4 regions of the Streptomyces sp. NPDC031426 genome follow, and region 1 is predicted to be linked to each of the others. Evidence: riboswitches for the same ligand, from Rfam matches in the RefSeq annotation. Region 1 holds a riboswitch; each other region holds the start of a gene.
What was found. A riboswitch is a leader RNA that binds a small molecule or an ion and turns the genes downstream of it on or off. The one in region 1 is predicted to bind cyclic di-AMP.
Positions count from the first base shown of each region.

Region 2: it holds a riboswitch for cyclic di-AMP, as region 1 does, so the genes downstream of both, ACZ5NH_RS30660 (transglycosylase family protein) here and ACZ5NH_RS23765 (transglycosylase SLT domain-containing protein) in region 1, are expected to answer to the same signal.
Region 3: it holds a riboswitch for cyclic di-AMP, as region 1 does, so the genes downstream of both, ACZ5NH_RS24715 (C40 family peptidase) here and ACZ5NH_RS23765 (transglycosylase SLT domain-containing protein) in region 1, are expected to answer to the same signal.
Region 4: it holds a riboswitch for cyclic di-AMP, as region 1 does, so the genes downstream of both, ACZ5NH_RS17685 (M23 family metallopeptidase) here and ACZ5NH_RS23765 (transglycosylase SLT domain-containing protein) in region 1, are expected to answer to the same signal.

Region 1 covers NZ_JBVIJE010000011.1:91,937-99,018, reverse strand. Annotated here, with positions in the region: gene ACZ5NH_RS23775 (LolA family protein) at 1-1,099, opposite strand, end outside; gene ACZ5NH_RS23770 (polyprenyl synthetase family protein) at 1,669-2,679, opposite strand; cyclic di-AMP (ydaO/yuaA leader) riboswitch at 3,283-3,464, shown strand; gene ACZ5NH_RS23765 (transglycosylase SLT domain-containing protein) at 3,468-3,962, shown strand; gene ACZ5NH_RS23760 (HAD family hydrolase) at 4,132-4,944, opposite strand; gene ACZ5NH_RS23755 (FAD-dependent oxidoreductase) at 5,072-6,274, opposite strand; gene ACZ5NH_RS23750 (carboxylate--amine ligase) at 6,322-7,082, opposite strand, start outside.
Region 2 covers NZ_JBVIJE010000018.1:20,764-27,845, reverse strand. Annotated here, with positions in the region: gene ACZ5NH_RS30690 (cytochrome P450 family protein) at 1-355, shown strand, start outside; gene ACZ5NH_RS30685 (DUF899 family protein) at 349-1,068, opposite strand; gene ACZ5NH_RS30680 (GbsR/MarR family transcriptional regulator) at 1,186-1,920, opposite strand; gene ACZ5NH_RS30675 (DUF4097 family beta strand repeat-containing protein) at 2,163-2,831, shown strand; gene ACZ5NH_RS30670 (serine hydrolase domain-containing protein) at 2,904-4,016, shown strand; gene ACZ5NH_RS30665 (transglycosylase family protein) at 4,337-5,407, shown strand; cyclic di-AMP (ydaO/yuaA leader) riboswitch at 5,590-5,762, shown strand; gene ACZ5NH_RS30660 (transglycosylase family protein) at 5,767-6,447, shown strand; gene eno (phosphopyruvate hydratase) at 6,797-7,082, shown strand, end outside.
Region 3 covers NZ_JBVIJE010000011.1:274,333-281,414, forward strand. Annotated here, with positions in the region: gene ACZ5NH_RS24690 (ATP-binding protein) at 1-780, shown strand, start outside; gene ACZ5NH_RS24695 (LuxR C-terminal-related transcriptional regulator) at 777-1,520, shown strand; gene ACZ5NH_RS24700 (C40 family peptidase) at 1,538-2,602, opposite strand; gene ACZ5NH_RS24705 (hypothetical protein) at 3,059-3,412, shown strand; partial or broken gene ACZ5NH_RS24710 (SLAC1 family transporter) at 3,416-3,722, opposite strand; gene ACZ5NH_RS24715 (C40 family peptidase) at 3,964-5,154, opposite strand; cyclic di-AMP (ydaO/yuaA leader) riboswitch at 5,184-5,289, opposite strand; gene pcrA (DNA helicase PcrA) at 5,595-7,082, shown strand, end outside.
Region 4 covers NZ_JBVIJE010000007.1:452,703-459,784, reverse strand. Annotated here, with positions in the region: gene lhgO (L-2-hydroxyglutarate oxidase) at 1-748, shown strand, start outside; gene trmB (tRNA (guanosine(46)-N7)-methyltransferase TrmB) at 806-1,630, shown strand; gene ACZ5NH_RS17695 (PrsW family intramembrane metalloprotease) at 1,673-2,998, shown strand; gene ACZ5NH_RS17690 (aldo/keto reductase) at 3,105-4,049, opposite strand; gene ACZ5NH_RS17685 (M23 family metallopeptidase) at 4,121-5,146, opposite strand; cyclic di-AMP (ydaO/yuaA leader) riboswitch at 5,156-5,302, opposite strand; tRNA gene ACZ5NH_RS17680 (tRNA-Met) at 5,622-5,695, shown strand; gene ACZ5NH_RS17675 (dihydrofolate reductase family protein) at 5,752-6,885, opposite strand; gene ACZ5NH_RS17670 (MarR family winged helix-turn-helix transcriptional regulator) at 6,964-7,082, shown strand, end outside.

The DNA.
Region 1 (7,082 bases):
AGAAGACCGTGCCCTTGCCGAACTTGCCGGAGACCTTGTCGCCGAGCGAGCCGAGGAAGCCGCCGAGGTCACCGCCCCGGGAGCCGGTCGGCAGGCCGCCCTTGGCGCCGCTGTCGAAGGTGGCGATGGACGTCCAGCCCTTGCCCAGGACATCGGCGCCGTTCATGCCCTTGGCGAAGTCCTCGCCGGGCTGGGCCGCGTGCTTGCGAGCCGCGGAGTCCTGCTTCTCCTCCGTCGCCTTGGCGCCCTTGGGCGGGGTGAAGGCGAAGGTGGAGCCGGCCGGCCGGCCGAAGGTGACCTGGGTGAAGCCCACGTCGAGGACGGCGGCGCCGCCGCTCTTCGGCGTCAGCGTGAACTTCAGCGGCATGCCCGTCTTCGCGTCGACGGCGATGCTGATGGCGCCCACCGTGGTGCCGGACTGCCTGGGCTTGATCAGCAGCTTGTAGGCGTCGCGGCCGGCGACCCGCTCGGTGCCGTCGACCGTGACGGACGTGGTGCCGTCCACCGACTTCAGCGCCTGGTCGGCGAAGTCCTTCGGCGTGGCCGGGGTCTCGGCCTTGCGGTCCTTGCCGGAGTCGGCCGAGGTGCCGTGGTACACCTCGTTGGTCCTGCTGTTGTAGCCCCATACGTTCTTGCCGTTGTGGATGAGGCTGTACTCGGAGCCGCTCTCCAGCAGCGACAGCTTCTGCTTCTCGGGCCCGTCGGCGGCGACGCGCAACGTGTGCGTGCCGGAGACCAGCGAGGTGAACTGGGACTGCGGGTCGGCGGAGGAGCCGTCGCCGGAGCCCTTGCCGGCGCCGGGGGCCAGGTTGTTCGCCAGGCCACCGAGGTCGGGCAGGCCGAGGTCGGTGTCGGTGCGCACGGTGCCGGACAGCTGCTGCACGTCCGACTTGGCGATCTTCTCGATGAGCTGCTGTGCGGTGATCCTGGGCAGGTCGGGGTCACCGGAAGCGGCGAGCGCCGGGACCAGACCGATCGTGGCCGCGGCGACCCCCACCACGGCGACCGGGACCGCGTAACGGGCCGTCCTGCGGCGTCGGGCGTGCCGCTCCTCGTCCCGAGCGGCGTCCACTGCGTCGTCGGATTCGTACGGTGCCATGTGTGCCTTACCTCCGTCGTCGGCGGCGGCTGTTCTCACGCTGGTCCATCAGAGCCGCCATTCTCACCCGAATCGGTGAGGGGTGGTGAATTCCGTGGTTTCCATCTCACCAAATCGGCCATGAAGAAGCGTCAGACCTCGGGGCCAACTCCGCATACGACTGGGGTATGACACGCGGGAGCAGGAACTCCCCCAACCCGTAGGGGTCTCACCGGAAAGGGGGGCCGTACGGGAGCGCGGGGGGCGTACGGACTCATGGGCGTACGGATCGCAGAGCTGGAGGAGTTGCGCGACGGGCGGCCGGAGGCATGCCGAGGGCGCCGACCCAGCGGCCCGTGGAACGGCCTGAGCGCGGCGAGGGGCACGGCTGGAGACATCCCGGGGCTCGCGGGCTGAACGCGGCGAGTCGCACGGCCGGAAACGCGGAGTGACGGACAGCCGGAAGCGTGCCCCGGGCGCACGGCCTGAACGCTGCGAGGCGCACGGCCGGAATCCCGGCGCGACGGAGGACCCGCAATCGCGCCCGGGGCGCGGCCGGAGCTGTGGTGCGGTGTGTGACAGGCGTCCGGTCAGCCGGCGCGGTGGACCACCGCGTCGCACAGCTCCATCAGCGCGGCCTTGGCGTCGCACTCGCGCAGCGGCGCCAGCGCGGCCCGCGCCTCCTCCGCGTACCGCACGGTGTCCCGGCGGGCCTGCTCCAGCGCGGGGTGGGCGCGCAGCGCGACCAGCGCCTCGGCGTGTCGGGCGTCGTCACTGAGATCGGAGTCCAGCAGCTCGCACAGGGCGATGTCCTCGGCCAGGCCGAGCCGGGCCGCCCGCTCGCGCAGCCGGAGCACGGGCAGGGTCGCGATGCCCTCGCGCAGGTCGGTGCCCGGGGTCTTGCCGGACTCTTGCGAGTCGGAGGCGATGTCCAGGACGTCGTCGGCGAGCTGGAAGGCGACCCCGAGCCGCTCGCCGTACTGGGTGAGCACGTCCACGACCGTCTCGTCGGCACCGGACATCATCGCGCCGAACCGGCACGAGACCGCCACCAGCGAGCCCGTCTTTCCGCCGAGCACGTCCAGGTAGTGCTCGACCGGGTCACGGCCGTCGGAGGGACCGGCGGTCTCCAGGATCTGGCCCGTGACCAGCCGCTCGAAGGCGAGGGCCTGCACCCGGACCGCCTCGGGGCCGAGGTCGGCGAGGATCTGGGAGGCGCGGGCGAAGAGGAAGTCGCCGGTGAGGACCGCGACGGAGTTGCCCCAGCGGGTGTTGGCGCTGTCCACGCCGCGCCGCACGGCTGCCTCGTCCATGACGTCGTCGTGGTACAGCGTGGCCAGGTGGGTCAGCTCCACGACCACGGCCGAGGGCACGATGCCCGGCGCGTAGGGATCGCCGAACTGGGCCGCGAGCATTACGAGCAGCGGCCGGAACCGCTTCCCGCCGGCTCGTACGAGGTGCTGCGCGGCCTCCGTGATGAACGGGACCTCGCTCTTGGTGGCCTCGAGCAAGCCTTCCTCGACAGCCGCCAATCCGGCCTGGACATCGGCTTCCAGAGCCTGGTCCCGCACGCTCAGCCCGAACGGCCCGACGACGGTCACGAGGGGTCTCCTGTCTGCTGGTGTCTGCTGGCGATTACACGGTTTGTCGATAGGTCGCTGCCATCACTCAAGTCAGCGTATCCGGTCCCTGTTCGATCACCGATAGCGCCCACCGGTCCAGCCTGGGCGGTATCAGATCACGACCGGTATGTTTTTGATCAAGTAATAAGAGCGGACATTTGTCGACTTAACAGGAACCCACACACTTTGTCGCGAACCGAGGGGCGAGCGGAGTAATGCCTACACCCCGGACAACGACGGGCGCCACACCGGGGGTTCCGTCACGGGTTCCGCCATGGGCTCCGTCACGGCGTCCGCCGCGGGCTTCCACCGATCCACTCGAATCCATCTTGTCCGATTTGAAATACTTTGTTATTTAGTGAATTGGGTCACGGTGACCTCTGGCACCGAACGCCCACCGAACCCCCTTCCCCCCTTGCACCGTCCGCGAGTTGAGGGTTGGCAGCCGCAAAGGATCAAGTACCCCATATGACACAGACCAAGGTCAAATAGTGCATTGTGCGCATCAGGTACTTGTTTCGGACATGTGCTCTCGCATACGTTCCGGGCCGTCGGGCGGACGCCGAATCCTGCCGCCGCCCGTGTGACCCATCGACGAACTCATTCGTACGGCAGGAGCGGGGGACCCAGGTAAGTCGCCTGACCGGTCGGCATACGCCGCACCGGGACGGCTAGGGGTGAAGCCGTGCCTTCTCACGAAGGCGCGGCCGGGCACCTCCCCGCCCGAACCCGACAGCTCACCTCGTAGGCGACGGAGAGGACTTCCCATGCCTTCTGCCGCTCGGCACCGCCGCCCCCGCACCAACCGTCTCACCCGCACCCTCGCCGTCGTCGGCACCGGAGCCGCCGTCCTCGCCCTGCCGCTCATCGGCGCCGCCGGCGCCTCCGCGGCCACCGGCACGACGACCACCAAGCCGGCCTCCACCACCCTCGCCGGGTACCCGAACAACCTCGACGGCTGGATCCGCCACTCCCTCGCGATCATGGCCCAGAAGGGCATCCCGGGCACCTACAACGGCATCTACCGCAACATCATGCGGGAGTCCTCCGGTAACCCGTACGCCATCAACCTCTGGGACTCCAACGCCGCCAAGGGCATCCCGTCCAAGGGGCTGCTCCAGGTGATCGACCCGACCTTCAACGCGTACCACGTGGCAGGCACCGCCCTCAATCCGTACGACCCGGTCGCCAACATCACCGCGGCCTGCAACTACGCCGCCGCCCGGTACGGGTCCATCGACAACGTGTCCAGCGCGTACTGACCGGTCCCGCCGGCCGGCACGGCATCGGCCGCCCGGTGCGCCCACACCTGACGGAGGGGCGCACCGGGCGGCCGTCGCTTCTTCCCGAGACGGTCGTGCACCAGGACGCCGACTACGGGCCGGGGACGGCTGCGTACGGACCGAGGACGGCCGCGTACTGATGTGCCGGTCAGTCGGTCGGGAACAGCCTTTCGAGGACGACGGCGATGCCGTCGTCCTCGTTCGACAGAGTGATCTCGTCGGCCACCGCCTTCAGTTCGCCATGCGCGTTGGCCATGGCGACCCCATGTCCCGCCCAGTCGAACATCGGGATGTCGTTGGGCATGTCGCCGAACGCCAGCGCCTCCTCCGCCGCGACCCCGAGCCGCTCGGCAGCCAGCGCGAGACCGGTCGCCTTGGTCACCCCGGACGGCTGGAGCTCTACGGTCCCCGGCCCCGACATGGTGACCGTGGCCAGCGAGCCCACCACCGCGCGCGCCGCTTCCGCCAACTCGTCGTCCGACAGGAATGCGTGGCGCAGCAGCACCTTGCTGATCGGCGCGCACCACAAATCGTCGCGCCGGCCGACCCGCACCGCGGGCAGGGTCGGGTGCGGCATCCGGTACCCGGGCTCGATGAGCGTGAGCCCGTCGACCCCGTCCTGGTCGACGGCCGCGTACACCTGCCCCACCTCGGCCTCGATCTTGCCGAGCGCCGTCTCGGCCAGCTCCCGGTCCAGCCGGACCGACCACAGCAGGCGGCCGGTCCCGGCGTCGTACACCTGTGCACCCTGTCCGCACACCGCGAGCCCCGTGCAGCCGAGGTGCGCCAGCAGCGGCCGCACCCGCGGGGCCGGGCGGCCCGTCACCACCAGGTGCCGGGCACCGGCCCGCGCCCCCCGCGCGAGCGCGGCGAGCGACCGGTCGGAGACGGTGTCGTCGCCGCGCAGCAGTGTTCCGTCCAAGTCGGTGGCGATCAGTGAATATGTGGGGGAGGCTGCCATGATCAGAGAATACGGATACTGAGCCCCACCGACTCACCTTGTCGCCCTGCGCACTTACGTACTGGTCCACCCCAAGTAGTGCCCGTCGGCTCCTCGTTGAGAAGGGCGACAGGGCTTGCAGGAGGTCTCAGCCGTGGGCCGCCGCCAGGTGTTTCGTCAGGCGCGGTGAGGCGAACTCCGTGCCGCAGACGAAGCGCATCACCGGTCCGTACGACGACGCCGCCGGCAGACCGGTGAAGTACAGGCCAGGAACGGACGAGACGAAGCCGGGTCCGAGCTTCGGCGTGCCGCGGCTTACCGCGAGCCGGGTGCGCAGTTCGTGCCCGAGGAAGTCCATCGCCGCGATGTCGACCCGGTAGCCGGTGGCGGCGATGACATGGTCGGCGGTGAGCCGCTCGGTGTGCCCGCCGTGGGTGCGGACGGTGAGGACGGGGCTGCCGCCCGGTGCCTCGGCGTTCACGACCCGCTCCACGTCCTGCACCTGCACCGCGCTCTCGAAGCGCTCGCGCAGCCACCAGGCGCCGAGCGGACCGAGGACCCGGCGGACCAGGAAGTGGCGGGTGGCCTCGGGCAGGTAGCGGTAGGGGTGCGGGTAGTAGCTGAACGCCCACAGCGACCAGGCGCGTCCGAACGGGGACTCGGGGCGCAGCTTCGACTGCTTCCAGGGCGGCGCGCCGAAGGCGACCCGGCCGCGGCCGCGCGCGACGACACGCACGCGTGCCCCCGCCTCGGCGGCGAGCGCCGCCGTCTCCAGCGCGGACTGGCCCGCACCGACCACGATGAGCTCCTTGCCGGCGAAGCGGCTCAGGTCGTGGTGCTGGGAGCTGTGCGAGACCGGGCCGGTGGGCGCCGGACCGTCGGCCGCGGCTCCCGCGAGCTCCGCCGGCAGGTGCGCCAGGCCCGACAGGCCGGTGGCGACGACGACCGCGCGCGCGGTGAACATCTCCCCCGAGTCCAGCTTCAGCTCGAAGCCGCCGCTCTTGTCGCGGTCCACGGAGACGACCCGCACCCGCTCCAGGTCGGGGACGAGCTCGTGCTGGAACCACTCGCCGTAGCCGATGAACGTCCCCACCGGGATGATGTCCTCGTCGCCCACCAGGCGGCGGATGCCGGCCGCGTCGCAGTAGTCGCCGAGGGTGTGGCCGGGCTGTGGGCAGTCGAAATTCGAGGCGGCGGGCGTCGACTTCAGGAGCATGCCCTCGGGCATGTGGTCGCGCCAGCTGACCATGGGGTCGCCGAAGACGCGGACGGGGATACCGCGCGCCCGCAGATGGGCGGCGGTGGACAGGCCGAACGGCCCGGCCCCGATGATTGCAACCGGTCGAGTCACGAAGTCCCTCCCCAGGACATGGTGCGCCACTCTCTGTGTGGCTTTGCCTACTTCGTGGAGGTGCTGCTGCCGCGGCGGTTGGTCCGCCACAGCTGATAGAGGTGCTTCGCGCCCGGGCGCACGAAGCGGGCGAGCATCGTGAGGAACGGCAGCGGGTCGTCACCCGCGAGCCAGGCCAGCTCCGTCCCGCTCGCCTTCGCCGGCGCGTGCGGCGTCGTGTAGCCGCTGCGACGGTAGGCGAGAAGGGCGGGGAGGTCGATGTTCTCCACGATGTAGCGGTGGCCGGCGCGCTGTTCCCCCTCCGGAACGGGGCGGCCGGTCAGATTCAGGTGCATCGCGCGTACGACGTCCACACCCGACTCATTCTCGAAGAGCCGGAACTGGGCGCCCATGCGCGGGTTGAAGTCGAGGAGCTTGTACTGTCCGTCGCGCCGGTCGAAGCGCAGGTCGAGGTCGATGATGCCGCTGTAGCCGATCTGTTTGATGAAACGTGCGGCGAGGTCGGTGAGTTCCGGGTTGTCGACGACGTACGCGTTCGCCGTCATGCCGGCGTGCGGCGGCCATGAGCGGACCTTGACCCCGGTGAACAGGGCGACGGGGCTCGCGTCCTGGTCGAAGCAGGCGTGCACGATCCAGTCCTCGGCCTCCTCGCGCGGCAGGTACTCCTGGAGGATCACCCCCGGCCGCTCGCCCCAGTCGCGGGCGAGCGCGAGCAGGCCCTCGCGGGTGGCGATCCGCGTGGTGCCGTTGACTGCGGGCTGTTTGCGCCGGACGAACGCCTCACGGTTCTTGGCCACCACCGGGAAGC
Region 2 (7,082 bases), on a different contig from region 1:
CACCGAGCCGCTCAGCATCGGCGGACAGCACATCGCGCCGGGGGACCCGGTGCTCGTGGTGCTCGCGGCGGCGGACCGGGACCCGGAGCGGTTCGCCGACCCGGATGTGCTGGACCTCGCCCGCCGCGACAACCAGCACCTCGGATACGGCCACGGCATCCACTACTGCCTCGGCGCGCCGCTCGCCCGGCTGGAGGGCCAGACCGCCCTCGCCACCCTGCTCACCCGCCTGCCCGACCTGCGGCTCGCCGCCGATCCGGCCGACCTGCGGTGGCGCGGCGGGCTCATCATGCGGGGCCTGCGCACCCTGCCCGTGGAGTTCACGCCGGTCCCGGCAGGCACCGGCGATCAGTAGTCCAGGCCCGCGAACCAGTCGCCGCGGCCGCCCGGTGTCAGGTCGAGGAGGTGCCAGACGGGGTTGAGGAGGTCGATGCCGCGCTGGTCGATGTCCTCGGACATGCGCGGGTGGGCGGAGTAGAAGTGGTGGACCGTGCCGTCCGCGTCCCGGGTGAAGACGGAGACGGTGGAGTCCTGCACCCCGTCCTCGTCCTCGCTTCCCAGGTCGTACTTGAAGGTGCTGTCCCCGGTGCTCAGCAGCCGCAGCCGGGACCAGCCGCGGCCCCGGGCGTGCCGGCGCAGGGTGGGCGGGTCGGCGGCCGCGACGACGACGAGGTCGGCGTTCCGGGCGACGTGGTGGGCGACGCCGTTGAAGCCGTCGATCCACAGAGTGCACATCGGACACGGGTCGGTCTGCCGTTTGCCGTACATGAAGTGGTAGACGATCAACGGCCGGCCGGGGCCGGTGAACAGCTCGCTCAGCCTGACCTCGCGGACGGGCGTGTCGCCCGCGTCGAGGTCGGCGGGGTCCTCGAGAAAGACGTAGTCGTCGACGGCGGCGCCCTGCGGAAGCGCCCTGCGCAGGGCCGCGACCCTCTCGCGGTGGCGCATGAGGTCGATCTCTGCGTCGCGGAGTTCCTCGCGTGCGGCGAGGTACTCCGCGGACTCGCCCGCCAGCCGGGTGTGCCGCGCCATCGTGTCCTCCTGGACGGGAAGCCCTCCGTGGGTCATGTCGGGGTCCATGGTCGGGGCCGCCCCGCGCGCCGGGCGTGAGGCGCCGCCGTTTCCGACGGGTGACAAGGACGGCGAGAACCGAGCGGGGCCGGCCGGCCGCGACCCGAGGGTGGCTCAGGTGGCGCTGCCCGAGGCCGTCTCGGGTTTCGTGTGGAGGATCTCGCGGGCCTGGTCCGCGGCGCGGGCGATGCTCTCGGAGACGAAGTCGACGAAGCGGGCGATGTTCTCCAGGCGGGCGGCGGCCGCGGTGCCGGGACCGAGGATGCCGACGCCCTGCCGGGCGATCTCGCCGAGCTGGGCGGTGGACCGGGCGGCGGCCATCGTGGACTGGTACATGACGTCGTCGTCGACGACATAGCGTTCGCGGCGGCGTTCGTCGCGTTCGCGGCGGAGGAGGCCCTGGCTTTCGAGGAACGCGACCGCCTTGGAGACGGATGCCGGGCTGATCTGGAGGTGCCCGGCGAGTTCCGCGGCGGTGAGGCTGCCGGCGTCGGTGGTGTAGAGAGCGGCCAGCACCCGGGCCGTCATCCTGGGCAGGCCCGATTGCATGAAGACGGTGGTGAACGTCTCCTCGTACTCGCGTACGGCTTCGGCATCGCGCCCGTGGGCCTGTGGGGGCGTGTCGGTGTCCCGGGGCGCGGCCTTTCGACGGCGGTGGGCGCGGCGTTCGGTGGCACGGTGGGCCAGGTCGGCGCGGTAGGCGGTGGGGCCGCCGTTGCGCATGACCTCGCGTGTGACGGTCGAGGTCGGGCGGCCGAGGCGTCTGGCGATCTCCGCGTAGGCGAGGCTGTCGGCCAGTCCCAGCGCGATCTGCTGGCGTTCCTGCTGGGTGAGTCTGCCTCCCGGCATCGCGGTCTCCTTCGTGGTCCGTGGTGTCTCCACCGTAGCGTTCATTTTCAACCAAGTGCAACGAACAGATGGGCGCTGTTGCGTTGAATCCAAGACCATTGCAATGATTTCACGGCATCTAGCTGCAGTTATAGAGAGGGAGCGCAACGAACTCGTTGCCAGACATGCGAATGCAACGTAGCGTTTCTGTTGTCGGAAACAACGGGCCGAAGGGGCCCGCGATACAGCAGAAGGAGCGCACGATGCAGAAGTTCGACACCCCCGCCCCGGTCTCGGTCATCCTCGACGTCCCCGCCGGACACATCAGGTTCATCGCCGCCGACCGGACCGACACCACGGTCGAGGTCCTGCCCGCGGACGCCTCCAGGAGCCGCGACGTGAAGGCGGCGGAGCGGATCGAGGTCGCGTACGGCGACGGCGTCCTGCGGATCGAGGCCCTGGAGGCGAAGAACCGGATCCTCGGCAACTCCGGAGCCATCGAGCTGACCGTCCAGCTGCCCGCCGGCTCCCGCGTCGAGGGCAAGGCGGCCCTCGGCGAGTTCCGGGGCGTCGGACGGCTCGGCGACGTCACCTTCGAGGGCGCGCAGGGCACGGTCAAGCTCGACGAGACGGCGAGCGCCGACCTGACCCTCCAGTCCGGCGACATCACGGTCGGCCGCCTGGGCGGCCCCGCACGGATCAGCACCCAGAAGGGCGACCTCCGCATCGCCGAGGCCGCGCGCGGCACGGTCACCCTGCGCACCGAGCACGGCGCGATCTCGATCGGCGCCGCCCGCGGAGTCTCCGCCTCGCTGGACGCCGGCACCTCCTACGGCCGGATCCACAACGCGCTCAGGAACACCGACGGCGCCGCCGTTCTGGACATCCACGCGACCACCGCCTACGGCGACATCAGCGCCCACAGCCTGTAAGAGGGGCACCCTCAGGCCAGGCGATCCCGTCCGTCCAGTTGACTTCCGCGACAGTTCCGAAGGAGCACATCCATGTCCCTCACTCTCACCGGCCAGGACCGTCCGGAGCTGCGGAAGGCCATCGAGGAGATGGTCGAGTCCGGTTTCACCGGGGTGACGGTGCGCGTGCACGACGAGCGGGGCGAATGGGCCGGCGGCGCCGGGAGGCGCAAGCTGGGCGAGAGCGCGAAACCGCCGGTGGACGGGCATGTCCGGATAGGCAGCAACACCAAGACCTTCACCGCGACCGTGGTGCTGCAACTGGCCGCAGAGGACACGATCGGGCTGGACGATCCGGTGGCCGACTGCCTGCCCGAGTTCGGGCTGGACCCGAGGATCACGGTGCGGATGCTGCTGCAGCACACCAGCGGGGTGTTCAACTTCACCGGCGAGTACTACTACGACGGGACGTTCGCGCCGGGCATCCCCGCCACGACCGCGGGCCGGGAGTGGGTGGACAACCGGTTCAAGACCTACCGGCCGGAAGAACTGGCGCGGTTGGCGTCCTCCAGGCCGGCGCGGTTCGAGCCGGGGACGGACTGGAGCTACTCCAACACCAACTACGTGCTGGCCGGGCTGCTGGTCGGGAAGGTGACCGGCCACTCGCTCGCCGAGGAGATGCAGCGGCGGATCCTGGGGCCGCTCGGGCTGTCGGGCACCGTGCTGCCGGGCACCGGCCCGGAGATCCCCGAGCCGCACGCCCACGCCTACTACCGCTACGAGGAGGACGGCGAGCAGAAGACGGTCGACGTCACCCGCCAGAACCCCTCCTGGATCTCCACCGGCGGAGACATGATCTCGACGACCCGGGACCTCCACACCTTCATCTCCGCCCTGATGAGCGGCAAGCTGCTGCCGGCCCCGCTGCTGGCCGAGATGTGCAAGCCGCATCCCAAGGCCGGCTACGGCCTGGGGGTGTTCGTGCAGGACGCGGGCGACAACGGCGGCACCGTCATCACCCACAACGGCGGCATGGCGGGCCACGCGGCGCTGATGTACAGCACGCCCGACGGCGGCAAGACCCTGACCGCCGCGCTGAACTACGTCGACGACGCCGCCCTGTCCATGGCGATGGCGTTCCAGGAGGCGACGCAAAGGCTCGTCCAGGAGGTGTTCGGAGGCGGGCAGGACGGCCAGGCTCGGTAGCAGGGGCCGAGCGGCGTGGATCCGCGGGGCCACGTACGGGCGGCGTGGATCCGCGGGGCCACATACGGGCGGCGTACTCCGGCACCGCGTCGGAGTGCGCCGTTCGTTCGTGTTCACCGGCCCCGGGGACAAAGCGGACAGGACGGGAGTGTCGGTGCCGCGCGAGGGCGAGATGATAAACATTCAACTCTGTGATCTTCACGTGATCTGCGCGGCATGAACTTGTGACAAGTGATCGTCTGCCGATACGTTCACCCATCAGCGTGGCGAGAGGCACGAGTTCGCCGCGCGGGTCCCGCTGTCGCACGAAAGGCTTCCGCATGCTCTCCGGGAACGGTCGTCACCGTCGCCCCCGTCAGGCTCCGGCCCTCCTCGTCGCGGCCGGCGTGACCGGCTCCGCCATCGCCATCCCCCTGCTCGGCGCCGCCAGCGCCAACGCGGCCGACGGCACCACCTGGGACAAGGTCGCCGAGTGCGAGAGCGGCGGATCCTGGAGCGCGGACACCGGCAACGGCTACTACGGCGGTCTGCAGATCTCGCAGGACGACTGGAACAAGTACGGCGGCACGCGGTACGCCGAGAGCGCCGACCAGGCCAGCCGCTCCCAGCAGATAGCCGTCGCCGAGAAGATCCTCGCCGACCAGGGCACCAAGCCGTGGGCCATGTGCGCGCTGACCGCCGGGCTGACCTCCCACTCCGGTTCGGTCGACGTCGACCCCGGTGTCGGCGGCTCCGGCGACAGCGGCGCTTCGGGTGACGCGTCCGGCTCGGCCGGCGGCTCCGACTCGTCCGGTCTGCCGGATTCGTCCTCCTCGGACTCCGGTTCCGGCTCTGCCTCCGACTCCGCCTCGAACTCCTCCGGCTCGGACTCGACCGGCTCCCCCACGGGCGAGGGCGCCACGCCGACCCCGAGCGGGCACACCGCCGGGACCCCGGACGGCATCGGCGGCTCCATCGGGACCAGCACCCCCAAGTCCGACAAGACTGACAAGTCCGGCTCGCCCGACGGCGGAAGTTCACAGGGAGGCGACAGCTCTCCCACAGCCACCCCGAGCGCCGACAACCCGGACAAATACCAGCAGAGCGCCGGTTCCTGGAGCCTGGTCGACACCGGCGCGCTCAGCAGTGGCGGACGTCACCGTGGCGGGAGTGCGGACGAAAGCGTGACAAACGGTCAGAACGCCACATCTTCCGGCCGTCACGCCAGTCCTGAAGCGGGCACCTACACCGTCCGCGAGGGCGACTCCCTCGCCTCCATCGCCGACTCCCTTGGCGTCGACGGCGGGTGGCGGGCGCTCTACGACGCCAACAAGATGGCCATCGGCGCCGACCCGAATCACATCACCGCCGGTCAGACCCTGAAAGTCGGGGGCGAAAAGGGCGGCGAGTAGGGGCAGTTGACGCCCCGTTTCGCGGCTGATGTCCCTTTTGGCGAAAGTGTGGGATGAGTCTCAGAAGCCCTGATCGTCTTTGAAAATCCGACGATCGCATGTCTACGGTCAGGACCGCTCGTCACCACGAGCCCCGGCCGTCGCAACGCCGAATCCTGCCAGCGACTGCCCGGGAACAGTCGTCGCGTCAAGCGCCGTAGGCAGGAGCGGGGGACCCAAGGTAAGCGCCGGGCCCAGCGGTTGACGCTGGACCGGCTTGGGGTGAAGCCGCGCCTCGCATGAGCGAGTGCGCGGCCGGGCAACTCAACCGGCCCGAACCCGACAGCTCACCTCGCAGGCGTCGGTGAGGGGATCGATCCATGCTGTTCTCCGGCAAGGGCAAGCACCGTCGTCCGTCCAAGACCGTCCGCGCCATCACGCTCGCCGGTGTCACCGGCGCCGCTGTCGCCGCCCCGCTGATGGCGGCCGGCAACGCCTCCGCCGCCACCGCCTCCCAGTGGGACGCCGTCGCCCGGTGCGAGTCGGGCGGCAACTGGTCCATCAACACCGGCAACGGCTTCTACGGCGGCCTGCAGTTCACCAACTCCACCTGGGCCGCGTACGGCGGCACCGCCTACGCCGCGCGTGCCGACCTCGCCACCAAGGCGCAGCAGATCGCCATCGCCGAGAAGGTCCTCGCGGGCCAGGGCAAGGGCGCCTGGCCGGTCTGCGGCACGGGCCTGACCAGCGCCGCCTACAACGGTTCCGCCCCGACGGCCACCAAGTCCCGCAGCACCGCCACCCGCTCCACCGACCAGCAGGCCGCCACCCGCTCCACCACGCGGACGGCGCCGAAGGCGAGCAAGACCGTCACCACGCCGACCGGCAAGAAGGTCAAGAAGGGCGACGGCGAGTACAAGGTCGTCAAGGGTGACACCCTCAGCGCCATCGCCGAGAAGCACGGTGTGAAGGGCGGCTGGCAGAAGCTCTTCCAGCTGAACAAGGGCATCGTCCAGGACGCGAACCTCATCTACCCGGGCCAGCAGCTGCACCTGAAGTGACACCTGGCTCCGAACGGACCCGCAGTGCCCTCACATCCCCGGCCCGCACACTGAAGGCCCCGTGAGGGCCACCCCCGTCCCCACGGGCTCCCCGCCCCGGCGCGTGTTCCCCCGTACGCGCCGGGGCGGGGTCTTTCGTTTCCGCGCGCTGTTTCCCCACTCTTCGGCCGGGCCTCATCGGCAGGCCCCTTTGTTCCGTGGGTGAACAATGGGTACCGTCTGCGTGTCCCTCCTGTCCACGGGACGGTCGGTCGGTGGCCGGCGCCCCGGGGACGGTTAGGCTCTAGTCGCAAGGCACAGCCGTAAGGCAGAACGCCCCCGCACTTCCAGCGTCACATCCCAGAAGGAGATGCTCGTGCCGTCCATCGACGTCGTCGTAGCCCGGGAAATCCTGGACTCCCGAGGCAACCCCACGGTCGAGGTCGAGGTCGGCCTCGACGACGGCAGCACGGGTCGTGCCGCCGTCCCGTCCGGCGCCTCCACCGGCGCCTTCGAGGCCATCGAGCTCCGCGACGGCGACCCCAACCGCTACCAGGGCAAGGGCGTCGAGAAGGCCGTCCTCGCCGTGATCGAGCAGATCGGCCCGGAGCTGGTCGGCTACGACGCCACCGAGCAGCGCCTGATCGACCAGGCCA
Region 3 (7,082 bases), 180 kb from region 1:
CTGCTGCGCGCGGCCGGCGGTGTCCTGCTCGTCACGGCCGGTGTGTCCGCGATCTTCTGGCTGCAGGGCTCGGCCGCCCATCTCGGCGCGGTCCTGCAGGCGGCCCTCGCCGTCCTCGTCGGCATCACGCTCCTCGCCGGTCCGTATCTGGTCCGCATGACCCAGGACCTGTCCGAGGAACGCCTGATGCGCATCCGCGCCCAGGAGCGTGCGGAGGTCGCCGCCCACGTCCATGACTCCGTGCTGCACACCCTCACCCTGATCCAGCGCAACGCCGACAACGCGGGCGAGGTGCGCCGCCTCGCCCGCGCCCAGGAGCGCGACCTGCGCACCTGGCTGTACAAGCCGGAGGGCACCGGCAAGGACGAGGCCGACGAGCCGGACACGGTCGCCGAGGCGGTGCGGCGCAACGCCGCCGAGGTGGAGGACAAGCACGGTGTGCCCATCGAGGTCGTCATCGTCGGCGACTGCCCACTGGACGAGAGGACCGGCGCGCAGATGCAGGCCGCGCGCGAGGCGATGGTGAACGCGGCCAAGTACGGTGGCGAGGGCGGTGCCGTACAGGTCTACGCCGAAGTCGAGGGCAGGACCGTCTTCGTGTCCGTACGCGACCGCGGTCCCGGCTTCGACCTCGACTCGATACCCGCCGACCGCATGGGCGTTAGAGAATCGATCATCGGCCGCATGGAACGCAACGGCGGCACGGCCCGGCTGCGGTCGGTGCCGGGCGGCGGCACGGAGGTCGAGTTGGAGATGGAGAGGGCGGAGAGGACGTCATGAGCGACGCGACCGAGGCGAACGGCACGGCGGGCGCCCCCGAGGGGGCCGGGTCCGGGGCCGCCGACGGCGGCGCGGGCGGACGGCACGTGCGGGTGGTGCTCGTGGACGACCACCGGATGTTCCGCACCGGCGTCCAGGCCGAGATCGGGCAGACCGCCGAGACCGGTGTCGAGGTGGTCGGCGAGGCCGCGGACGTCGACCAGGCGGTCACGGTCATCACCGCGACCCGGCCCGAGGTGGTCCTCCTCGACGTCCACCTCCCGGGCGGCGGCGGAGTCGAAGTGCTGCGCCGGTGCGCGGCTTTGATGGCGGACACCGAGCGGCCCGTGCGCTTCCTCGCGCTGTCCGTCTCGGACGCGGCGGAGGACGTGATCGGTGTGATCCGCGGCGGTGCCCGCGGCTATGTCACCAAGACCATCACCGGCACCGACCTGGTCGACTCGATCTTCCGCGTCCAGGAGGGCGACGCCGTCTTCTCCCCGCGCCTGGCCGGGTTCGTCCTGGACGCCTTCGCCTCCACCGATGCCCCGCCCGTGGACGAGGACCTGGACCGCCTCACCCAGCGCGAGCGCGAGGTGCTGCGCCTGATCGCCCGTGGTTACGCCTACAAGGAGATCGCCAAGCAGCTGTACATCTCGGTGAAGACGGTCGAGTCCCATGTCTCGGCGGTCCTGCGCAAGCTCCAGCTGTCCAACCGCCATGAACTGACCCGCTGGGCTACGGCCCGCCGACTGGTCTGACCCCTGCGGGCTCGCCCCTACGCCACCCGGGTCGCCCCGGCGAACGGCATCAGGTCGACCGGGGCCAGCCGGACCGGTGCCGAGGGGTTCGGGGCGTGGATGATCTGCCCGTTGCCCACGTAGATGCCGACGTGGCTGATCCCCGAGTAGAAGAACACCAGGTCCCCGGGCTGTAGTTCGGAGCGGGAGACGCGGCGGCCCGCGTCGATCTGGGCATAGGTGGTGCGGGGCAGGGAGATGCCGGCGGAGCGGTAGGCGGCCTGGACCAGGCCCGAGCAGTCGAAGGCGTTCGGTCCTGCCGCGCCCCACACATAGGGGCTGCCGAGCTTGGCGTAGGCGTACGCGACGGCCGCCTCGGCGCGCGCGTTCGGGGCCGCGGCCGTACCGGCCTGCTCCAGGGAGTCCCGGGCATCCGAGGCCGAGCGGGAGGCGCGTCCCAGCGCGCTGCCGTCACCGGCGACCTCGGACCGCTGCTGTGGGCTGAGCCGCGCCAGCAGCCGCCGGGCCTCGTCCAGCTTGCCGGTGATGGTCCTCTTCTGCCGCCGCAGCTCGGCCCGCCGGGACCGCAGCGACTGCAGCTCGATGCGTGCCGCGCCCCGCAGTTGCTCGATCTCCCGCAGTTGTTCGCGCACCCCGGACACGGCGGCGGCCTGCCGGTCACCGGCCCGCTCCACGAACGCGGCGTCGTCCAGGTACCGGTCGGGGTCGCCGGACAGGACCAGCTGCCAGGTCGGTGCGAAGCCGCCCTCGCGGTACTGCGCCGCCGCGAACGAACCCAGCGCGTCCCGGGCGGTGTTGAGCTTCTGCTGCTTGCGGGCGGTCTCGTCGCGCAGCGCGTTCAGCCGCCGCTGCTCAGTGTCCGCCTTCTCCTTCGCGCCGTCGTACTTCTCGGTCGCGGCCTCGGCGTCCTGGTAGAGCTGGTCCACCTTGGCCTTCACCTGCGCCGGGGTCAGCTGTGGCTCGGCGTGTCCGGTCCCGTCGAACCCCGTCGCGGTGGCCGCGCCCGCCAGGGCGAGCGTGGCGGCCGTCCGGGCCGTATGGCCGCCCATCGAGCGTTGCCGGGCCTTGCGGTGCGCTGCCACCTGGACCGTCACGTCCTTCCGTACGACTCGCACGACCGAGAGTCCGTGTGCCCGGCGGCGGCCCGCACAGGGGAAGCGGGCCACCGCCGGACCCTTCTCGGCGGTGGTGGCCGACGGCCGCCCCTGGCCCGGGCGGCGGTGGGGAGCCGGTCACCTGGGGGAGGACGCTAGGCCCGACTGTGACGAGTAGGTAACGCGGTGTACGGAACTGGCCTCGATGGACCGGGATGTGACTGCAAGTGACCATGTGGCCGTTCTGGAGTCGTCGCCTTCACAGAGCGCGGTGACCGAAGTGCGGAAAGTGGGATGGACGGGAGCCGTGGGGTGCTATGGGGCGCATATATGCAAGATCCTCCGTGCGACCGCCGACCGCCGACCGCCGACCGCCGACCGCCGACCGCTGTGTCCGGGGCCGGTGGCAGGAGGCCTCCGGGCCCCTGGTTAGGCTCCGGGCCCATGGACGTACTCATCCATCTCTTCGTCGGCCTGCACATCATCGGCATCGCCGCGCTGCTCGGCGGTTTCCTCACCCAGATGAAGGCGATGGGCCAGGGCACGGCCCGGTTCGTGCCCGCGATGCTGCACGGCGCGCTGACCATGCTGGTCACCGGCGTGGTCCTGGTCGGCCTCAACCAGGCCGACGACCACCACGTCAACACCATCAAGATCGGCATCAAGCTGGCGCTGCTGATCGTGATCCTCGGGTTGGTCTATGTGAAGCGCGACGAGGAGAAGATCGACAAGAGCGTGTTCGGGGTGGTCGGTCTGCTGACCATGGCGAACATCTTCATCGCCGTCCTGTGGACCTGACGGTCAGCCGTCCCTGCCGCCGGCGCGGGCCGCGAGCACCGCACCGGCGGCGACCGCGAGCCACACCGCCACCGCCGCCCACAGCAGCACCCGTCCCGGCCAGGTGAGCCACGGGACGCCGAAGACGGTCGCGGCAGACAGCGCCGCCACCGCCATCATCCCCATCGGGAACACCGTCGCCCAGCGCAGCACGTGGTAGCCGGGCCGCCTCGGCGGCCAGCAGGACGACGTAGCAGACCAGATCCAGCACGAGCAGCGCGACCGTCGCGGTGCGCAGCACGCCGCGGTCGTCGGCGTTCCACAGGTACATGCCCGAGTCCCCGTGGACGCAGGAAGGCCGGCACATCCCGCGCATCGACGCAGGAACGGCCGCACGCGCGCGGGGACGCGGAAAACGCCCGTACGCGCGCATCGGCACGTGATGAGCCGACGCGCGCCCGGAGGCCTCAAGGCGAGGCCCCCAAGCCGCCGGCACCTGCGCGCGTGGTCCGGCAATTCGGCGGCACGCGCGCGTGGAGCGGGGCGCGCCCGTGCCCGGGGTGGGTGGTCAGTCAGCCCGGGCGGACCACGCTGTGGATGATCGACTCGCCGCCGTAGTAGATCGACTCCTCGCGGACGTACGCGCCCGGCTTCGGGGCGTGGATCATCATGCCGTTGCCTATGTAGACGCCGACGTGGCTGATGTCGTCGTAGAAGAAGATCAGGTCGCCCGGCCGCGCGTCGGCGAGCGAGACCGTGGTGCCCGCGTTGACCTGGTCGTACGTGGTGCGCGGGAGGCTGACGCCGGCGGCCTTCCAGGCGGCCTGGGTGAGGCCCGAGCAGTCGTAGGAGTCCGGCCCGGTGGCGCCCCACACATACGGCTTGCCGATCTGCGCGCGGGCGAAGGCGATCGCCTTCTCTGCCTTCGTGTCGTACGAGCTGGACGTGCTGGACGTGGTGGTGGACCCCGTCGAGCCGGAGCCCGTCGAACCCGATCCGGAGCCGGACCCCGTGGCGGTGGACGACGACGAGGACGAGTCGGCCTGCTGCTGAGCCGCCTGCTGCTTCGCCAGCTCGGCCGCCTTGCGCGCCGCCTCCTGCTCCTTCTGCCGCTCGATGGCGGCCAGCCGCGCCTTCTCCTGGGCCGTCAGCTGCGACAGCAGTTCCCGCGCCGAGGCCAGTTTCTTCTGCACGGTTGCCTTGGCGGTCTGCAGGTCGTGCTGCGAGTCGCTCAGCGTCTGCAGGCTCTCCGCGGCCTCCCGCCGCTTCTTCATCGTCGCGGCCTGCTCGCCGATGAAGTCGTCGACCGCGCTCTTCTCCCGCGAGGTCAGCCGATTCATCAGCTGGGTCTGGTCGAAGTAGTCCTGCGGGTCGTTCGCCAGCAGGAAGGTGGCCGTGTCCGGAGCGGCGGCGCCGGTGCGGTACTGGGCCGCGGCGAAGGAGCCCAGCTCCTCACGGGCCTTGTTGAGGCGTGCCGTGCGCCGGGCGACGTCCTCGCGCAGGGCGTCGACGCGGCCGCGCTGTTTGCCGGTCCGCTCCTTGGCCGCGTTGTACTTCTGGGTCGCCGACTCCGCCTGGCGGTAGAGATCGTCGACCTTCTTCTCGACCTCCTCCAGGGTCGGCTTGGCGCGATCGGTACCCGGGGCGGCCTCCGCGGTCTGCGAGAGCACGGCCATGGAGGTGAGGGCGGCGGTGGCGAGGGCGGGAGCGCGAAGGCCGGTTCCGATGGTCCCGCCGGGGCGCGGCTTGCGGTGCGACGCCAAGAGAGGCGACTCCTTCCAGTGGGCCGCCTACCGGGTTAGCTGTCGGGTTCGGGCGGTGGTTCGGAAGGGTTGCCCTACGGCGGCGTCCCAGGTGGGAGCCGGCCGATTCACCCCAAAGGTCGGTGGGTCCCCGGCTCCGGGCGCCCTGCGGGGCACGCCGGACTCGGCGGGGGCCGCGCGGCCCGGCGAGGTTCGCCGGTAGGGGTCGTGCGGCCCGAACGCACGCTAGCCAACTCGTGTGACTCCTGTGAAGGTTGGTGCGTGATATGTCCGATACATTTTCGTGACCTGAGCCAGGTTTCGCTTCTGAGTCATCGGACGGTGCCCCTCTGTGAGCAGGGCGCGGGCCGTTCGACGGCGAAGATCAACTGCTTTCCGGGGCGGCCGTGTTCCGGGGACGGCGACCGGTTGTCGGTGGGGAGCCCTAGACTCGTAGAGCGATGAGCAGCCTCTTTGACGACAGCTTCCTGGCGGACCTCCAGGCCCCTCGCGGGCGCGAGGAGGAGCCCCCGCCGCCGCCCGAGGACGATCACGCTCCGGAGCCGCTTCCGGACGATCTGTTCGGCGGGAAGTTCGACGTGCCGCCGGACCGGGACGCGTACTACCGCGACGGCGCCCCGCGTCCCGCCCTCGACGCGGCGGCGCTGCTGGAGGGGCTGAACGACAACCAGCGCGCCGCGGTCGTGCACGCCGGCTCCCCGCTGCTCATCGTCGCCGGCGCCGGCTCCGGCAAGACCCGTGTGCTCACCCACCGCATCGCCCACCTGCTCGCCGAGCGGCATGTGCACCCGGGCCAGATCCTCGCGATCACCTTCACCAACAAGGCCGCGGGCGAGATGAAGGAGCGCGTCGAGCACCTCGTCGGCCCGCGCGCGAACGCGATGTGGGTGATGACCTTCCACAGCGCGTGCGTGCGCATCCTGCGCCGGGAGAGCAAGAAGCTCGGTTTCACCTCCAGCTTCTCCATCTACGACGCCGCCGACAGCAAGCGCCTGATGGCCCTGGTCTGCCGCGACCTGGACCTCGACCCCAAGCGCTTCCCGCCCAAATCGTTCAGCGCGAAGATCAGCAACCTGAAGAACGAGCTGATCGACGAGGAGGACTTCGCCGCCCAGGCCACCGACGGCTTCGAGAAGACCCTCGCCCAGGCCTACGCGCTCTACCAGTCGCGCCTGCGCGAGGCCAACGCGCTCGACTTCGACGACCTGATCATGACGACGGTCAACCTGCTGCGTGCCTTCCCGGACGTCGCCGGGCACTACCGCCGCCGCTTCCGGCATGTCCTCGTCGACGAGTACCAGGACACCAACCACGCGCAGTACGCGCTCGTGCGCGAACTCGTCGGCACCGGCGAACACAGCGAGGACATCCCGCCGAGCGAGCACGACCTCCCGCCCGCCGAACTGTGCGTCGTGGGTGACGCGGACCAGTCGATCTACGCCTTCCGGGGCGCGACGATCCGCAACATCCTCCAGTTCGAGGAGGACTACCCGAACGCGACGACGATCCTGCTGGAGCAGAACTACCGCTCCACACAGACCATCCTGTCCGCCGCCAACGCGGTCATCGAGCGCAACGAGTCCCGCCGCCCGAAGAACCTGTGGACCAACGCCGGCCAGGGCGCGCGGATCACCGGTTACGTCGCCGACACCGAGCACGACGAGGCCCAGTTCGTCGCCGACGAGATAGACCGTCTGGTCGACGCGCGCGAGGCCAGGGCGGGCGATGTCGCCGTCTTCTACCGCACCAACGCCCAGTCCCGTGTCTTCGAAGAGGTCTTCATCCGCGTCGGCCTGCCCTACAAGGTCGTCGGCGGGGTCCGCTTCTACGAGCGCAAGGAGGTCCGGGACGTCCTGGCCTATCTGCGCGTCCTCGCCAACCCCGAGGACTCGGTGCCGCTGCGCCGCATCCTCAACGTGCCCAAGCGG
Region 4 (7,082 bases), on a different contig from region 1:
GGGGGTCGCCCGGCAGCTGGCGCGGGGCTCGGGCGCGGAGATCCGGTACGGGGCGCGGGTCGTACGGGTGGACCGGCGGCCGGAGCGGGGCGTGGCCGTGCTCACCTCGGGCGGAGACGTCGTACGCGCGCGCGTGCTGGTGAACTGCGCCGGGCTGTACTGCGACGAGCTGGCGCGGCTGACCGGGGACGAGCCCGAGGTGCGGATCGTGCCGTTCCGCGGGGAGTACTACGAGCTGGCGCGGCCGGAGCTGGTGCGCGGGCTGGTGTATCCGGTGCCGGATCCGGCCTTCCCCTTCCTCGGGGTCCATCTGACCCGGGGCATCGACGGAGGCGTGCACATCGGCCCCAACGCGGTGCCGGCCCTGGCCCGGGAGGGGTACGGCTGGGGGGTCGTACGCCCCCGGGAGCTGGCCGGGACCATGGCGTGGCCGGGGTCGTGGGCGATCGCCCGGCGGCACTGGAGATACGGCGCGGGGGAGCTGCACCGCTCGCTGTCCAAGGGGGCGTTCCTGGAGGCGGTGCGCAGACTGCTGCCCGGAGCGGAGTCGGACGACCTGGTGCGGGCCCCCGCCGGGGTGCGGGCGCAGGCGGTGCTGCGGGACGGGACGCTGGTGGACGACTTCTTGATCAAGGAGGGGGCTCGTGCCGTGCATGTGCTGAACGCGCCCTCGCCCGCGGCGACCGCTTCCCTGCTGATCGGGCGGGAGGTGGGGCGCCGGGTGCTGGACATGCTCGGTTCGCTGTAGTGGCCGTCCCGGGCGCCGGTCCGTTCGTCAGTGCCGGGCCGTAAAATCTGTCCTACTGTGTCTGACTTCCTCAACGCCCCCGAAGCCCCCTCGCCGGCCACCCACACCCCCGGCGTGTCCGTCCGGCACACCCGGGCCAAGGGGGAGCCACGCTTTCCGGACGGTCCCAAGGCCGATCCCGCCGGGTCGCACTTCGAGCGGCGGATCCGGAGTTTCCAGCCGCGGCGCAGCCGGGTGACCGCCGGGCAGGCGGACGCCCTGCAGCGGCTGTGGCCCAAGTGGGGGCTGGACATCGACGGGCAGCAGGTCATCGACCTCGGCGAGCTGTTCGGGAACGAACGGCCCGTCGTCCTGGAGATCGGGTTCGGGATGGGCGAGGCCACCGCGCAGATGGCCGCCGCCGACCCGGACACCAACATCCTCGCCGTCGACGTGCACACCCCGGGCCAGGGCAATCTGCTGGCTCTCGCCGACCGGAACGGGCTGTCCCACGTCCGCGTGGGCAACGGCGACGCGATCATCCTGCTCCGCGAGATGCTCACCCCCGACTCGCTCGACGGGCTGCGGGTCTACTTCCCGGACCCCTGGCCCAAGAAGCGGCACCACAAGCGGCGGCTCATCCAGCCCGAGTTCCTGACGCTCGCCGCGACCCGGCTGAAGCCCGGAGCGATCGTGCACTGCGCGACCGACTGGGAGCCGTACGCCGAGCAGATGCTCGAGGTGCTCAGCGCCCATCCCGACTTCGAGAACACGCAGGCGGGCGGCGGTTTCGCCACGCGCCCCGAGTTCCGGCCGCTGACCCGTTTCGAGGGGCAGGGACTGGACAAGGGACATGTGGTGAACGATCTGCTCTTCCGTCGCGTACCGCATCCGGGCCGGTAAACCGCTCCAGCCCCGCGTCCCGACACCGTTAGGGTCGATGCCGTGGCCACCAGTCCTCCGTTTCCGACGTATCCCCCGGGCCCGCACAGCCCCGTGCTGCTCCGCCATCCGCACTGGTGGCAGCGCAGGTGGGTGCGGTACGGAGCACTGATCACACTGCTCGCGCTGTCCGGTCTCGTCATCCTCGCGCTGGTGCGCAGGCAGACCGGCACCGAGGGATTCCTCGTCGGGCTCGGTCTCGCCGTGCTGCCCGTGCCCTGGCTGATAGCCGCCTTCCGGTGGCTGGACCGGGTGGAGCCGGGGCCCTGGCGGAACCTGGTCTTCGCCTTCGCCTGGGGGGCGTGCGCGGCGGCGCTGATAGCCATCGTCGCCAACAGCTTCGCGACCAAGTGGATAGCCACCGCCACCGCCGATCCGGCCGGTGCCGACACCCTGGGCGCCACCGTGATCGCGCCCATCGTGGAGGAGTCCGCCAAGGCCGCCGCCGTCCTGCTCGTCTTTCTCTTCCGCAGACGTGACTTCACCGGGGTCGTCGACGGGGTGGTGATAGCGGGCATCACCGCCACCGGGTTCGCGTTCACCGAGAACATCCTCTACCTGGGTACGGCCTTCGGCGCCGACCAGGTCAGCGGCGGCCCCGGCATCGCCTCCGTCACCGCCGCCACCTTCTTCGTGCGCATCGTGATGTCCCCGTTCGCGCACCCCCTGTTCACCACCCTCACCGGCCTCGGCTTCGGCTTCGCCGCGTTCTCCGCCGAGCGGCAGCGCGCCCGGCGGGTGCTGCTGCCGCTCGGCGGTCTGCTGCTCGCGATGAGCATGCACGCCTTCTGGAACGGCTCCTCCACCTTCGGCGAGTTCGGGTTCTTCGCCGTCTACGGCGGATTCATGGTGCCTGTGTTCGGGCTGCTGACCTGGCTCGCGATCTGGACCCGGCAGCGGGAGCTGCGGACCGTGCGGGCGGAGCTGGCGGCGTATGTGCTGGCCGGGTGGCTGGGGCCGGCCGAGCCGCTCGCGCTCGGGTCGATGCGGGCGCGGCGGACGGCCCGTGACTACGCCCGGCACCACGGTGGCCGGCCGGCGGCGCGGGCGGTGGCCCAGTACGAGGCGTACGCCACCTCGCTCGCCTTCCTGCGGCACCGGGGACGCAAGGGGAAGGCAGGGGCCGACTTCGTCCTACGGGAGCGGGAGCTGCTGGACGAGCTGTGGCAGCGGAGGGAAGCGGCCCGGCCGGCGTTGGAGTACGCCGCGCGAGTTGCTCCGCAGGTTCGGCCGATGTACGCGGCGCCCGTGCCGGCGCCTACGGCGTATGGGCCGGGTTACGGCTATCCGGCGGTGCCCTACTCCGCTTACAACCCGTACCAGTACTAGCCGGTCGGGTGGCGGAGGGTTCGGCACCGCCGGAATCCGCCGTCGTGGCTGAGCGCCGTCGCGGCGGAAAGAGGTCAGCTGTCGGCCGGAGAAGTCACCGGAAGGGTCAGGCCGACGCCTTCGTCAGGCTCGCCACTTCCTCGTCCGTCAGCTTCAGGTCCACCACGCCCAGCAGGGCCGGGAGCTGGTCCAGTGTGCGGGCCGAGGCGATCGGGGCGGTGATCGTCGGCTGGGCCGCGAGCCAGGCGAGGGCGACCGTGGCGACGGGGGCGTCGTGGGCGGCGGCGATCTCGTCGAGCGCCGCGAGGACCTTCTGGCCGCGCTCGGACTCGGCGTACTCCTGGGCGCGGCCCGCACGGGCGCTGTCGACCTTGCTGCCGGGGCGGTACTTGCCGGTCAGGAAGCCCGCGGCGAGGGAGAAGTAGGGCACGGAGGACAGGCCCTCCTTGGCGGCCAGGTCCTGCAGCGGGCCCTCGTAGGTGTCGCGGGAGACGAGGTTGTAGTGCGGCTGGAGGGCGACATAGCGGGCCAGGCCCTCGCGGTCGGAGAAGTCGAGCGAGGCCTTCAGGCGCTCGGGGCTGATGTTGGAGGCGGCGATGTGGCGGACCTTGCCCGCCTTCACCAGCTCGTCCAGCGCGCCGATGATCTCCTCCACCGGGATCTCGGGCTTGTCGAAGTGGGTGTAGTAGAGGTCGATGTAGTCGGTGTCCAGGCGGCGCAGGGAGGCGTCGGCGGCGGCCTTGATGTTGGCGGCGGACAGCCCCTGGAACTCGGGGTGCTGGCTGACCTTGGTCGCGATGACGACGCGGTCACGGTTGCCTCGGGACTTGACCCACTTGCCGATGACCGTCTCGGACTCGCCGCCCTTGTGGCCCTCGATCCAGGCCGAGTACGAGTCGGCGGTGTCGATGAAGTTGCCCCCGGCCGCCGTGTAGGCGTCGAGGACGGCGAAGGAGGTCTCCTCGTCGGCGGTCCAGCCGAAGACGTTGCCGCCGAGGCAGAGCGGGAAGACCTCGAGGTCGGAGGAGCCGAGTGTGCGCAGAGAAGTCATGCTCTGCATCAACACCGGCGACAGATGATCGCATTCCGCCGCCGGTGCAAAGTCCCACGGACAGACGGCTGTCAGGGGGTGAGGCCCTTATCGCGCAGCCAGGGCGCCGGGTCGATGGCGGTGGCCTGGCCGTTCGGGTGGACCTCCAGGTGCAGGTGCGGGCCGGTGACGTTGCCGGTGGCGCCGACCCGGCCGATGACCTGGCCGGTGGAGACCTTCTGGCCGACGGAGACGTTGATCGAGGACTGGTGGCAGAACCACAGCTCGGTGCCGTCGTCCAGGGTGATGACGGTGCGGTAGCCGTAGGCGCCGGCCCAGCCCGCCTCGGTGACCGTTCCGCTGTGGACGGCCTTGATGAGGGTGCCGGTGGGGGCGGCGAAGTCGAGGCCGGTGTGGTAGCCGGAGGACCACATCGCGCCGGGCTGCCCGAAGGTGCCGGTGATCGTGTACGAGACGACCGGCAGCGTGTACTGCTTGGCCAGCTCGGCGAGCCGCTTGGCCTCGGCGGCCTTCTCGGCGTCGGCCTCCGCCTGCTGCTTGGCGGCGGCGGCCTTGGCGGCGGCCGCCTTCTCCGCCTTGGCGGCCGCGTCGGCGGTCTGCTGGTCGGCGGCGGCGATCGCGGCGGCGGTGGCCTTGCTGTCGGCCCGGCCCTTCTGCTGCTCGGCCTGGGCCATGATCCGGTTGCGCAGGGCCTCGCCGGCGTTGCCGCTGTCGGCGCTGTCCGTGCTCACGCCCACCTTGCTGAGGCCGGTGGTGGCCTGGTGCGCGTCGGAGGAGCCGGCGCCGAAGATGTGCTCGACGGAGTCCAGATCCGGCAGGGAGATGGAGACCGGCGGCTTGCCGGTGTTCGCGCTGGCCATGCCGCCCGCGCCGACCGCGGCCATCACGCCGACGCCGAGGACGGTGGAGCTGCGCGCGAAACCGCCGCGCTGTTTGGCGACGCGGTGCCGGCCGCGGAGCGGGGCGACGGAGTCCTCGGTGGGATTCCACTCCTCCCAGGGCCCCTCCTCGGCGCGGTAGGCACCGTAGCCGAAGGTCTCCGGCTGGGCTTGCGGGGGCATGAACGGGGCTTCTGGGACGGGCCGGTTGGACGCCACGCGGGCGTGCTCCTTTCCTTCCTCCGCCTACCGGGTTAGCTGACGGGTTCGGAGCAGGAAGGTCTCCTACGCGCGTATACCAACTGCGGCATTCGCGCGATTCACCCCAAGGTGGTGGTTCCCCGGCTCCCTTGCGGGATTCGGCGCGTGCGCACGGAGCCGTCTCTTGTGACGGCTGGGACGACCGCGCTGCGTTATCGAACGTTAATAGACCCGACAGCCACTTTCCAAGCCGTTCGGCTTGATCATTAAGGTTTTCGGCCGTGGACTTACCGGTCAGGAACCCTGCAAATCGGGCGAGTTGACCACCTTACATGAGTGTCGGCATTTTTGATGGTGTCTCAGATGTTATGCGGAGGGCTGCCGTCCGGTCACCGTCCGTGAAGCCGATCACCGCGACCACGGGCCGGCGAGGGGGCGCGGGCGGTGTGGCGCCGAGGGGGTGAGCGTGTGGTGTACAGTAGAGACACAACGACGCGGGGTGGAGCAGCTCGGTAGCTCGCTGGGCTCATAACCCAGAGGTCGCAGGTTCAAATCCTGTCCCCGCTACTGAAGGCTCAGGGCCCGGAATCCAAAGGATTCCGGGCCCTGAGTGTGTGCGCGGCTCAGCCCAGCAGATGCCGGTTCGGCGCCTTGGCGAGTTCCTCCAGCTCGGGCAGTGCGACGACATCCCCACCCCCCTTGACCAGCACCCCCGTACCGTCGGCTCCCGCGACGAACGTGTCGGGCTCCTGCCACGCCGTGACCACTCGCCGTACCCCCGCCCGAAGGATCAGCTCGGCACAGGCCGCGGGCCGCGAGGCACGCCGGGCACACGGCTCCAGGCTGCTGTACACCGTGGCACCGGCCAACCGGGGATCCGCCGGGTCGACCTTCGCCAGGGCGGCCTCCTCCGCATGGACCACGGGATCCTCGCCCTCCCGGGAGTGGCCGCGAGCCAGCTCCGTACCGTCGGCTGCGACCACCACCGCGCCGACGCTGAACGCCGTCTCCGAGGGCGGGCACAGCGCGGCGAGTTCACAGGCGGTGCGCAGCCAGTGCCGGTCGGCGGCGGTGGCGGCCGACCCGGTGCCGGGGGCGGTGGGCTCGTAGCGCATGAGGACCACGTCCTCGATCCGGCGGGTCTCGGTCAGGCGCAGCCGGCCGGCCTGATAGCCGCCGGGGCCGAACAGGCGAGGCGCGGCCGGGTCGCCGACGAACAGCGGCGCGAGGACGAGCTGGAGCTCGTCGGCGAGACCCAGCTGCAGCAGCTGGGTGTGCACCGTGCCGCCGCCCTCGACCATGAGCCGTCCGACTCCGCGCACGTCGTGCAGGTGGGACAGCAGGGCCCGCCAGTCGAGGCCGGGGCCGAGCGGGACGACGTCGGCGGTGTCGCCGACGCGGCGGACCGTCCGCTCGGCGCCCTGGTCGGTCGTGTAGACGAGCTTGTCGCCGCCGGTGTGCCAGAAGTTGGCGTCGGGGTCGAGGTCGCCGGTGGCGGTGACGGTCACCTTGAGCGGGTACTCCGGCTTGCCCGCCCGGACGCGGGCGGCGCGTCGCTCGGCGGAGTTGACCAGCAGCCGCGGGTTGTCGGCGCGGATCGTGCCGGCGCCGATCAGGATGGCGTCGACGGAGGCCCGTACCGCGTCGACCCGGTCGAAGTCGGCCGGGCTGGACAGCAGGAGCCGGTCGGGGCTGGTGTCGTCGAGGTAGCCGTCGAGGGAGACGGCGGCGGACAGCAGCACGTACGGGTACGACATCGGCGCGGTCTCCTGCGAGGCGAGGCTCGGTTGAAGGTCGATCTTGGTTCAAGTTTGAAACAAACTTACACTGGCGGCATGACGACCCGCTGGCTCACCCCCGAGGAGCAGCGCGCCTGGCGCGCCTATCTCGCCGCGACGCACCTCCTGGAGGACGCGATCGACCGACAGCTCCAGCAGGACGCCGGCATGCCGCA